One region of the Rhizobium sp. O111 genome, then DNA from elsewhere that is predicted to be linked to it. Evidence: predicted binding sites of a transcription regulator. Region 1 holds the regulator's gene; each other region holds the start of a gene.
The links. The regulator LexA, encoded in region 1, represses DNA repair genes until DNA is damaged. The targets are predictions, from matches to a motif close to TGTTCNNNNTGTGTTCNG.
Positions count from the first base shown of each region.

Region 2: a site for LexA is predicted at 1,686-1,703, ahead of ACVTFQ_RS01770 (ATP-dependent helicase). Genes of this name have one in related genera too.
Region 3: a site for LexA is predicted at 1,668-1,685, ahead of uvrA (excinuclease ABC subunit UvrA). Genes of this name have one in related genera too.
Region 4: a site for LexA is predicted at 1,351-1,368, ahead of ACVTFQ_RS26015 (ImuA family protein). Genes of this name have one in related genera too.

Region 1 is NZ_JBSHXL010000001.1:1,332,733-1,335,810, reverse strand. Features, by position in the region: gene ACVTFQ_RS06850 (VOC family protein) at 1-878, opposite strand, end outside; gene lexA (transcriptional repressor LexA) at 1,078-1,803, shown strand; gene ACVTFQ_RS06840 (ComEC/Rec2 family competence protein) at 1,797-3,078, opposite strand, start outside.
Region 2 is NZ_JBSHXL010000001.1:355,448-358,525, reverse strand. Features, by position in the region: gene ACVTFQ_RS01775 (ABC-F family ATP-binding cassette domain-containing protein) at 1-1,532, opposite strand, end outside; gene ACVTFQ_RS01770 (ATP-dependent helicase) at 1,750-3,078, shown strand, end outside.
Region 3 is NZ_JBSHXL010000001.1:1,758,623-1,761,700, forward strand. Features, by position in the region: gene gyrA (DNA gyrase subunit A) at 1-40, opposite strand, end outside; gene ACVTFQ_RS08945 (MarC family protein) at 266-910, shown strand; gene ACVTFQ_RS08950 (single-stranded DNA-binding protein) at 980-1,540, opposite strand; gene uvrA (excinuclease ABC subunit UvrA) at 1,815-3,078, shown strand, end outside.
Region 4 is NZ_JBSHXL010000003.1:50,392-53,469, reverse strand. Features, by position in the region: gene ACVTFQ_RS26020 (Y-family DNA polymerase) at 1-615, opposite strand, end outside; gene ACVTFQ_RS26015 (ImuA family protein) at 536-1,288, opposite strand; partial or broken gene ACVTFQ_RS26010 (ester cyclase) at 1,739-2,047, shown strand; gene ACVTFQ_RS26005 (PAS domain-containing protein) at 1,934-2,473, opposite strand; gene ACVTFQ_RS26000 (ArsR/SmtB family transcription factor) at 2,775-3,078, shown strand, end outside.

The DNA.
Region 1 (3,078 bases):
TTCTCCTCGAAGGCGAAGAGCGCGCCCTGGCCGGGTGCGGCCTTCACCAGAATTCGATTGTTCTTGCGTGTATAGGTGATCCCGTTAGCAGCCAAATGCGCCTCTGTCACGGCGAGATCGGCAACGGAAAAGACAATCGCCGCGCCACGCAGGCCGCGATCGGCCTTGGGCTCGGCGAGATCGTAGTAAGCGTTCAAGCCATCCGGCGACAGGATATTGATACGGGCGTTGCCGGCATCCAGGCTGACACCGAACGCCTCCTCGCGGGTCGCCTGCGCATCAGACGCCAGCTGCAACAGCGGCGCGAACGCCTTGGGATCGGACGACGAGAGCACGATCGACAGGATGCCCAAAACGCCATTCGCATGGGTTTCCAAGGCCTTGAGATCGCTGGGCAGTGGGTTGACGCGCTGGCAGGCGAAGAGGAAGAAATCGGGTGCGCGCAGATCGGCCGCGAAAGCCAGGCGGAACGCGGCGGTCGCCTCAGAACCATCCGGCATCTTCATCTGCCGGGCAAATCTCAGCATCTCGCCGCCGCTCATGCCATCGTCGATGAAGCGGGCGTGATCGCTATCGGCATCCGGCGTACCGAAGACGATAGCCGACAGGCCGTCGTCGCCGCAGCGGAAGCGGAAGGCACGATCACGTGCGGTGAAAACGTTGCCGTCTCCGATGGCCGCTTCGTAAGTCTCCAGGCTGGCGATGCCGAGCGGCTCGAGGTAGGTTTTGTCGGCAAAGAAGACGCAGGCATTCTCGGTGCCGAATGGGTGCCGCGCATCGGCGGCGACGGTAAAACCGAGCTTGCCCAGGCGCTCGCGCGCCATCTCGATATTGACCACCGGCAGCACCACGTGGTCCAGGGGATGGGGGTCACTCATCGGCAAATCCTCCCGAAATCGGCAGAGATGTGCGCTGGCTTTCGCCACAATGCAAGAGGCGAGCGCGGTTAAATCGAATGAAGTGCAAAATCGCGACGATTCCGAGCCAAGTTTTACGAAAATTTAGGCACTTGCGGAACACATATGGAACATATAGTGTCCGTTCTGGCTTTGTTTCACGACTCTGGGGTTCATTTCGATGCTGACACGCAAGCAACAAGAACTGCTTCTGTTCATTCATGAGCGGATGAAAGAGTCGGGCGTTCCGCCATCCTTCGACGAAATGAAGGATGCACTCGATCTAGCATCAAAATCCGGCATTCACCGGCTGATCACGGCGCTGGAAGAGCGCGGCTTCATTCGCCGGCTGCCAAACCGGGCGCGCGCGCTCGAGGTCATCAAGCTGCCGGAAGCCTATAATCCGAGCCTGCAGCCGCGACGCGGCTTCTCGCCGAGCGTCATCGAGGGCAGCCTCGGCAAGCCGCAGCCGGTGGCCGCGGCCCCTGCCCCGAAGGCCGCGCCCAGCGCCGACAACGGCAACTCGGCGTCCGTTCCCGTCATGGGCCGGATCGCCGCCGGTGTGCCGATCTCGGCGATCCAGAACAACACCCACGACATCACCGTCCCCGCCGACATGCTCGGCTCCGGCGAGCACTACGCGCTCGAGGTCAAGGGCGACTCGATGATCGAAGCCGGCATTTTCGACGGCGACACCGTCATCATCCGCAACGGCAACACCGCCAATCCCGGCGACATCGTCGTGGCGCTTGTCGACGATGAAGAGGCGACGCTGAAGCGCTTCCGCCGCAAGGGCGCGTCGATCGCGCTGGAAGCTGCGAACCCGGCTTACGAAACCCGCATTTTCGGGCCTGACCGCGTCAAGGTTCAGGGCAAGCTCGTCGGGCTTATTCGCCGGTATCACTGAGTGGTGACATCGCCAGGCGGTGACTGGTCGTCGCTGAAGCTGTCGTTGCGCCAGTCATAGGCGCGATGGCGCAACCAGGGGCGACCGAGGCTTTCATAGGCGGTTTTGACGACGGGTGTCCCCTGCTCGTCGATACGGATTTCGACGGCGCCCGATCGCCTGAGGGTTTCGCCGGTCAATAGCATTGCGCCGGAACGGCATGTCGCCTGGCGCAGACGGACAGGCGTGATGACGATATCGGCCACATCGCAGGCGGGACCGAGATAGGCGGCGTTTTCGAGCGTCGCGATGACGTAGCCGCTATCGAGCGCTGTCACGCACCAGGCCATCTTGAGGCACTGGAAACCGCTGTCGTTTGTCGAAGCCGCTGCTTCGCGCATCATGGCGCGCGCTTCGCGTTGTTGTTTCAGTGTCAGTCGTGGCCTTGGCTCACCCCTCCTGGGAATGGACAATGCCTCGCCTTCGATCACATCCGGCGGCTTGTGGTCTTCGATCGCGAGCGCGCGCTGCCATTGCCCGAAGATGAAGTCGGGCGGCCGTTCGCGGTTGCTGGCAAGGCCGTCGCCTGTAACTGCCGCCACAAGGCTTCCATCCTCGGACACGACGAGTTCTGGCGCAGGTGTCGCAGGCAGCAGGACGACGACGATCGTTGCAAGCGCGGCAACCGCAGCGCCGATCCATCGCAGGCGCGTCCGCATCAGCCCCCAGACGAGGAAGCCGAGTACGGCGATCGCGAAATACCATTCGGGAATCCGCCCGATATCGACACTGCCGCCCCAGCCGGAAACCATCTTTGCGATGTCGATCACGAGATCCAGCCCGAAGCCGGCGACCTTCCACGGCACAGCGTCGAGGCCAAATGGCGTCGCCAACATCGCGGCCATTCCGAAGGGCATGACGATGAAGGAGATGACGGGCATGGCAAGCAGGTTGGCGGGAAGGCCGTAGCCGCTCAGCCTGTGAAAATGCTCGATCGAAAACAGCGCCGTCGAGAAACCGCCGATCATCGAGGTCAGCGCGATGCCGCCGAAGAAGCGAAGCGTGACCATGACCGGCTTTATCGCGGGATGCGTGAGAAGAACGCTTTCGCGATGCCGCCTCCTAGTCCACACAGCAAAGCCCGCGACCAGCGCCAGCGTCGCGGCGTAGGACATCTGGAAGCTCGGGCCCAGCACCTCGGATGGCGACATCAGAATGATCAGCATCGCCGAGAGCGCGATGTTGCGCAGGCTGATCGAGGGGCGATCGAACAGCACCGCGACAAGCATGATCGCC
Region 2 (3,078 bases), 980 kb from region 1:
TCCAGCACGCGGTTCGACAGCGCCGCCAGGAAGTGGCGGTCGTGGCTGACGAAGAGCATGGTGCCCTCGTATTGCGACAGGGCCTTGATCAGCATTTCCTTGGTGTCGAGATCCAGGTGGTTGGTCGGCTCGTCGAGGACGAGCAGGTTTGGCGGGTCGAACAGCATCTTGGCCATGACCAGACGCGCCTTTTCACCACCGGAGAGAACCCGGCACTTCTTTTCGACGTCGTCGCCGGAAAAACCGAAGCAGCCGGCGAGCGCGCGCAGCGGTGCCTGCCCGGCAAGCGGAAAACTATCTTCCAGCCATTCGAGAACCGTGCGTTCACCATCGAGCAGGTCCATGGCGTGCTGGGCGAAATAGCCGAGCTTGACGCTGGCGCCGAGCGCAACCGTGCCCTGATCCGGCTCGGTCGAGCCCGTGACCAGCTTCAGCAGCGTCGACTTTCCGGCGCCGTTGATGCCCATGATGCACCAGCGCTCCTTGCGGCGAACCATGAAGTCGAGGCCTTCATAGATCGTGCGGCTGCCGTACTTCTTGTGGACGTTCTTCAGGTTGATCACGTCTTCGCCGGAGCGCGGCGCGGGAAGGAACTCGAAGGCGACCGACTGGCGGCGCTTGGGCGGCTCTACGCGGTCGATCTTTTCCAGCTTCTTGACGCGGCTCTGCACCTGCGAGGCGTGTGAGGCGCGCGCCTTGAAGCGTTCGATGAACTTGATTTCCTTGGCAAGCATCGCCTGCTGGCGCTCGAACTGGGCCTGCTGCTGCTTCTCGTTCTGGGCGCGCTGCTGCTCGTAAAAGGCATAGTCGCCGGAATAGGAGGTGAGCTGGCCGCCATCGATCTCGATGATCTTGCCGACGATGCGGTTCATGAACTCGCGGTCGTGCGACGTCATCAAAAGCGCGCCGTCATAGTTCTTCAGGAACTCTTCCAGCCAGATCAGGCTTTCGAGATCCAGATGGTTGCTCGGTTCGTCGAGCAGCATGACATCAGGGCGCATCAACAGGATGCGGGCGAGCGCCACGCGCATCTTCCAGCCGCCTGAGAGGCCGCCGACATCGCCGTCCATCATTTCCTGGGTGAAGCTCAGGCCATCGAGCACTTCGCGGGCGCGGCCCTCGAGCGCGTAGCCATCCAGCTCCTCGTAGCGCGCCTGGACCTCGCCGTAGCGCTCGATGATGCGATCCATCTCGTCGAGCTTGTCGGGATCGACCATCTCGGCTTCGAGTTCGCGCAGCTCGGCGGCAACGACGCTGACGGGGCCGGCGCCTTCCATGACCTCGGCCACGGCGCTGCGGCCCGACATTTCGCCGACATCCTGGTTGAAGTAGCCGATCGTGACGCCCTTTTCGCCGGCGACATTGCCCTCATCGGGCTGCTCCTCGCCGGTGATCATGCGGAAGAGCGTCGTCTTGCCGGCGCCATTCGGGCCGACGAGGCCGATCTTCTCGCCCTTGTTGAGCGCCGCCGAGGCCTCGATGAAGAGGATGCGGTGGCTGTTCTGCTTGCTGATATTTTCGATGCGGATCATGGGAAGTGTGGTCCAAAACAGGTTTTCGGCGCCCTTATGCCACGCAACACCTGAGATGTCGCCCGTTTTCCGCAGTGCACCAAATGTTCAGGTTCGACCGTTTCCCTGTGGTGACAGCCGCGCGGGACTTCCAAACATCAGACGGCACTGATACGTTCCATATTTGTTCCCGAGTCGCGCTTTTGCCGCGACGCGTATGCTAGAGGCTGAAGAATAGATGCAGGCGGCGGCCTATCTCGAGAAACTGAACGAGCGGCAGCGTCTTGCCGTGGAGCATGGGGTCGGTCAGGGACCGGATACGACGGGCGGTCCGCTTCTGATCATCGCCGGCGCCGGATCGGGCAAGACCAACACGCTGGCGCACCGGGTGGCGCATCTGATCGTCAACGGCGCCGATCCGCGGCGCATCCTCTTGATGACCTTCTCGCGCAGAGCGGCGTCCGAGATGGCGCGACGCGTCGAGCGCATCTGCCGCCAGGTGCTCGGCGCCAAATCCGCCGTCATGACCGACGCGCTGACCTGGGCCGGCACCTTTCATGGGATCGGCGCGCGACTGCTCAGGATCTATGCCGAACAGATCGGCCTCAATGTCGATTTCACCATTCACGACCGGGAAGACAGCGCCGACCTGATGAACCTCATCCGGCACGAGCTTGGCTTCTCGAAGACCGAAAGCCGGTTTCCGACCAAGGGCACGTGTCTCGCGATCTATTCGCGCACGGTCAATTCCGAGACGCCGTTGAGCGAAGTCCTGAAGACCTGGTATCCGTGGGTGGCGACCTGGGAAGAGCAGCTGCGCGAGCTGTTTGCCTGCTATGTCGAGGCAAAGCAGGCGCAGAACGTGCTCGATTACGACGACCTATTGCTCTACTGGGCGCAGATGGTGAGCGATCCGGAACTGGCAGCCGATATCGGTGGGCGTTTCGACCATGTGATGGTCGACGAGTACCAGGACACCAACCGGCTGCAGTCTTCCGTGCTGATGGCATTGAAGCCCGGCGGGCGGGGCTTAACCGTGGTCGGCGACGACGCGCAATCCATTTACTCCTTCCGGGCGGCGACGATCCGCAACATTCTCGACTTCCCGAAAACCTTCGAGCCACCGGCCGATATCATCACGCTCGACCGCAACTATCGTTCGACGACGACGATCCTTGCCGCCGCCAATGGTGTCATCGAACTGGCGCGCGAGCGCTTCACCAAGAATCTCTGGACCGACCGGCAATCCGAAGAGCGGCCGAAGCTGCTCACCGTCAAGGACGAGAACGAGCAGGCGAACTACATCGTCGAACAGGTGCTGGCGAACCGCGAAGTGGGGATGACGCTGAAGCAGCAGGCAGTGCTGTTTCGCACCTCCTCGCACAGCGGCCCGCTCGAAGTGGAGCTGACACGGCGCAACATCCCCTTCGTCAAGTTCGGCGGGCTGAAGTTCCTGGATTCGGCACATGTGAAGGACATGCTGGCGATCCTGCGCTTCGCGCAGAACCCGCGCGACCGGGTCTCCGGCTTCCGCCTGTTGAAGATGCTGCCGGGGATCGGGCCGCAG
Region 3 (3,078 bases), 430 kb from region 1:
GCGGGAGCTTCCCGCCGCCGGGGGGTGTTTGCTCAGTCAAAATGGATCACATCTCTTCTAGAATCACTTGAAGATTTATAGCGGAAAGGCTGTTCCTAAGCCAATTTTGCAGGAAGTTTTGAACAGGCTTTTACGGTCTAATCAGGGCAAAACGGGGCTTATCGGCCCCAATCGCCACCACGCACGCCGCGCCGTTTGCAAAATCGGTTTGCCCACATCACAATCGCGCGAAAACCAAGCCCGGATATGGGTATACGGAGACATGATGGCAAGCGCCGACCAACTGATCAACGCCTTTACAACCCTGCTCGTGACGATCGATCCGCCGGGTCTCGCGCCGATCTTTCTCGGCCTCACGGTTGGCATGAGCAGAGCCCAGCGCAAGCAGGTCGCGCTGCGCGGCACGATCATCGCGTTCATCATTCTCGCCGTCTTCGCGCTCTTCGGATCAAGCGTGCTTGGCGTGCTCGGCATTTCGATCGGCGCCTTCCGCATCGCCGGCGGCCTGCTGCTCTTCTGGATCGCCTTTGAAATGGTGTTCGAGAAGCGCCAGGATCGCAAGGAGAAGACCGGCACGGCCGCGATCACCGTCGACCACATCCAGAACATCGCCGTCTTCCCGCTGGCCATCCCATTGATCTCGGGCCCGGGCGCCATCTCCGCGACCATCCTGATCGCGGGCTCGATGCAGACAGCCTTCGAACTGGCGCAGTTGATCATCGTGATCGCCGCAAGCCTGCTGCTTCTCTTCCTTGCGCTCCTGATCGCCGATCGGCTGGACCGCTTCCTCGGCGTCACCGGCCGCGCCATCCTGACCCGCCTGCTCGGCGTCATCCTGGCGGCGCTGGCGACCCAGTTCGTCGTCGATGGCATCAAGTCGGCGATGAACCTCGTTCCCTCGCCCGTCTGAGCTTTCAGTTAAAACGCAAACGGCGCACCCCGAGGCGCGCCGTCTGAAACCATGCGGTCTGTCTTCCGATCAAAACGGAATATCGTCGTCGAGATCGCGCGAGAAATTGCCGCCGCCGCCGGAAGACGAACCGCCGCCCGAGCCGCCCCGGCCGGACGACTGCGAAGGCGAACCGTAATCGTCGCCATAGCCGCCGCCACCGCCGAAATCACCACCGCCGGCATTGCCGCCACGGCCACCGCCGTAACCGCCGCCAGAACGATCGCCGCCGCCTTCGCCGCGTCCGTCGAGCATCGTCAGCGTCGAGCCAAAGCCCTGCAGCACGACTTCCGTGGAATAACGGTCCTGCCCCTGCTGGTCCTGCCACTTGCGGGTCTGCAGCGCGCCTTCGATATAGAGCTTGGCGCCCTTCTTGACGTACTGCTCGACGACCTTGCACAGGCCTTCGTTGAAGACGACGACGGTGTGCCACTCGGTCTTTTCGCGGCGCTCGCCCGAATTGCGGTCGCGCCAGGTCTCCGATGTCGCGATGCGGAGGTTGGCGATCGGCCGGCCGTCCTGCGTCCGACGGATTTCGGGGTCTGCACCCACGTTTCCGATCAGAATTACCTTGTTCACGCTGCCAGCCATACTTTTCACCTTCTTGTCGTGTTGCCGATATTGCGAAACCCGCAACATGCGCAACGAAATTGACAACACCTTACCCCATCGGACTTCGCCGGTGTGCGGTTGAGCTTCGTTAATCCACAACGAAATTTGTTCTTTATTTGTTCTATTTTATCATTATCATCGTGTCAACGGAATCGAAAAGCGTGAACCACAGGGATATTCAGCCTCGACTCGCCAGCCGGCATCACTACATAAAGGCTCTTCTTATCCCCCCGAGACATTGAAGCAGAAGACGATGAGCGAACTGAAGACGATTTCAATCCGTGGCGCGCGCGAGCACAATCTGAAGGGCATCGACCTCGATCTGCCGCGCAACAAGCTGATCGTCATGACCGGCCTGTCGGGATCGGGCAAATCCTCGCTCGCCTTCGACACCATCTATGCCGAGGGCCAGCGCCGCTATGTCGAGAGCCTGTCGGCCTATGCCCGCCAGTTCCTCGAGATGATGCAGAAGCCCGATGTCGATCAGATCGACGGCCTCTCGCCGGCGATCTCCATCGAGCAGAAGACGACCTCGCGTAACCCGCGCTCGACTGTTGGTACCGTCACCGAGATCTACGACTATATGCGCCTGCTCTTCGCGCGCGTCGGCGTTCCCTATTCGCCGGCCACCGGCCTGCCGATCGAGAGCCAGACCGTCAGCCAGATGGTCGACCGCATCCTCGCCTTCGAGGAAGGCACGCGCCTCTTCATCCTCGCCCCGCTCGTACGCGGCCGCAAGGGCGAGTACAAGAAGGAACTCGCGGAGCTCATGAAAAAGGGTTTCCAGCGCGTCAAGATCGACGGCCAGTTCTACGAGATCGCCGACGCTCCCGCGCTCGACAAGAAGTACAAGCACGACATCGATATCGTCGTCGACCGCGTCGTCGTGCGCGCCGATGTCTCGGCGCGTCTGGCCGACAGCCTCGAGACCTCGCTGAAGCTCGCCGACGGCCTCGCCATCGCCGAATTCGCCGACAAGCCATTGCCAGTGGAGGAAACCGCCGCCGGCGGCTCGGCCAACAAGTCGCTCAACGAAACGCACGAACGCGTTCTCTTCTCGGAAAAATTCGCCTGCCCGGTCTCTGGCTTCACCATTTCGGAGATCGAACCGCGTCTCTTCTCCTTCAACAATCCGGCCGGCGCCTGCCCGACCTGCGACGGCCTCGGCGCCCAGCAGAAGATCGACGCCAACCTGATCGTGCCGGAACCCGAGCGCACGCTGCGCGACGGCGCCATCGCCCCATGGGCCAAGTCGTCCTCGCCCTATTACAACCAGACGCTCGAAGCGCTTGGCAAGCATTTCGGCTTCAAGCTTGGCGCCCGCTGGAACGACCTTTCCGCCAAGGCGCAGGACGTGATCCTCAACGGCACCGAGGAAAAGATCGAGTTTCACTACGTCGACGGCGCACGCTCCTACACGACGCACAAGAATTTCGAAGGCATCATCACCAACCTCGAGCGCCGCTGGAAGGAAACCGATAGCGCCTGGGCGCGCGAGGAGATCGAGCGCTACATGT
Region 4 (3,078 bases), on a different contig from region 1:
AGTGTTGGCAAGCTCGCCGATGAATTTGAAACCAAGAACCCGAAGGTCATCGACGACCTTTGGGGGAAGCCGAAGAAGAGATAGCGGAAGCTTTTCGACGGCGCGAACGATCTCGCCACGGGGAACGATCACAGTCTCTCGGGTGATCGCGCGAGCGCAAGCATGGGCCGCGCCCCAGGTGTCGGCAATCGCCACGCGGGCGGTCAGCCCGGTCGCGCGGAAGCGATTGGCGACACCCGTCAGCATCGGCTCCTCGCCACCTTGGAGGTGGTCCGCGCCTTCGGTGTCGAGAACCAGCCCATCCGTGCCATCGACCGCGACGATCGGGGAATAGATGCCGAGCGCCCAGAGCGCGATACGCTCGAGGGCGGCTGCGTCGGCGGCCGGGTCGGCATCGACCATCATCAACCCCTGGAACAGGGCCTGCGCCTTCGCTGCAGGCATGCCGACGCGCAATCCAGCCTTGCGTGCGGCAGCGTCGGCGGCGGCGACCCAGCGCTTCGAGCCCGACCTCGCGATAACGGCGATCGCCTGCTCAGGCTGAATAGAGGGATCGCCCCGCCGTACCCTGTCGGTCGAAAGATCGGGAAGAAATATCGAGACGACCCTTGTCATCACAGGCTCCAACTTCAAACTCAGCACACTCGCCGGCACGCGATCTCATCAATTCCAAAAGCCACTTCGCTCGCCCCACACCCGGCACGGGCAGCGGGTCCGATGGCAGCGCGCTCACCCTCCACCTCGTCACCGACGCCGTCGGCTGTCCGAAGTCGTTCGCTTCAGTCTGCCGTCGCCAACGCCGCACCACGATCCCGAGTGTCCCGGACTTCTCCGCGGCGAGCTGCAGTCTTCGCGACGACACCATTGGCAGGCGGACGAGCTCGCCGACGACCGCGCCGAGGCGACCGTAGCTGAGAGCCTCCTCCATGCTGGCGAGGACGTCCTCCTCCCTGCCGGCCTCGACGAAGATGACCCGGTCGGGATGGAGGCCTGCCTGCGCTAGCGCTGGCATGAAAAGGTCGGGCCTTGTCAGGCACCAGACGATCTTGCCCTTCGTCCTTGCGGCAACACCTGCGGCGAAGAGAGCGGCCGCCGCACCGTCGACGGTGCCTGACCCACCACCGGCGAATTCATGCAGTGCCCCGTATGCCAGGCCGCCGCCCGGGAGTACGGCATCGATCTCCGGGACACCAAATGGCAGACAGCCAGCCTTCTTTGCTACGCCGCCCTCGATCGAGGAGATGCGTTCGCGCAGTTCAGCGATGGCTAGCTCGCGGGCAGCCGACATCGGTCACGAATCCTCTGGAAGTCGCGGTGGACAGGTACGACATCATGCCGTGAAAACTCGGTTGTTCTCTTTCTGTTCCGTATCGATGACGGCGTCAAGATGCCTTGGAAACCGGAATCTTACGGCGTGGATTAGAGATTCGAAAATTTAGCGAAACGAATCAATTTGGTAGCGAACGCGGCTAAGGCGGTGACCTGGTTGAAAATATTTTTAAGTGGGTTAAAGGTTGGGCTCGACTTCTAAATGTAGCTGGCTCAAGCGCGGCGACAAGGTTTAGCAGTCCTTCCGGGCCTTCATCGCGCTGGCCAGCATGTGCGTACGCTCTAGTTACATATTGAAAACAGCGAGCCGACAGGATGCCGTCACCGCGACCCTACACTACCCTCACACCCCGATGGCCGTTATCTCGTGGTGAAAAGTCGGCTTTGGCGATTGAGCAATCCACCTTGAATTAACCGGCAAGCATGGGACGAGCTTGGACAGTTTGTAGATGAGAATGTTCGGCATAACGAGCGCCCTTTCGGCCTCGCCGGCTACCGAAACATGCTGCTCGATGACTTCAAAACCGTCCCCGACCTCCACTCCCAAGCAACGAAGATCGTGTGCGAGCCGCCGTTACCGATGGCGCGTCTGGAATTTCGAGCTTCACCGATCGGCAGCTTTGTCGGGCTCCCCGTGAACGGGCGAGAGATTTCGTTTACGGAACAAGTGATCTACAAATTTGCCAACGCGAAAATCGTGGAAGTATGGTCGGTGATCGACAAGATCGACAAGATCGAAATCGAGAAGCAGCTTTCCAATTATGGGCTCGCGCGCCATACAGGTGGAAGCCGCCTCAAGTCCAGGACATGAACCTGGTCGCCACTCAATGATCATCTTCGCTGTCGGCGGGTACCACAATTCCGACGTATCGTACGGGCTCGCATTCGCATCACGAAAACCCCTACCAAAGCACATCACCGTCACATAGACGCCTTCGGAATTACAGACCCGGTACGACTGCTGTTGCGGCCGATGTGCTATGATGCTGTCACTGATCGCCTTTGCCAGGATCGGCGCGTCCTGAGGATGCACCCTCGCGAGATAAACCTCGATTGGAAGGCCCTGCTCGGCTTCGGCAGGGTCGACGCCAAAAAGCGTTGCCAGGGCGTTGTCGGCGTACAATACGTTCTCGGGAAGGTCCACGTAAAAAAACCTGAATCGGGCACTTCGTTTCCAAATAGCTCGGTCGAAAAGGTCGTGGCCCGTGGGGAATTTGGGGTGCTTGGACGCTGTCCGTACGAGCGCCTTGTGCAGTTTGGCTAAACGAACGAGCTCCGATCATTGGATAAGTTGGGCCGACCGGAAAAGAGTGACAATTCCGCGACCCAAGCGATTAAGGAAACCACTCGGTAACCGAGTTTTGATGTCACCGGTTGACCGAATCAGGAATATTCGGAAACGTTTTATTAGCGACCTGAGTCCGGCTTTCCTACAAGGAACCCCAATGACTTACTTCACCGAAAAGGCCGACTTGCTGAACGTCATGGCGAACGCAAGCCGTTTACAAGTTTTGACGACATTACGAGATGGAGAGATGGGCGTCGGCAAGCTCGCCGAGACTGTTGGCCTGAGCCAGTCTGCTCTCTCCCAGCACTTGGCCAAACTTCGAGCAATGGACCTGGTGTCCACACGGCGTGATGCTCAGGCAGTTTATTATTCTGTGAAGTCCGACAGGGTTTATGCCGTATTGGACATGCTAAGCGACTTGTTCGACGAGACCATTGAAGTCCGGTCACTGATCGCTAGCT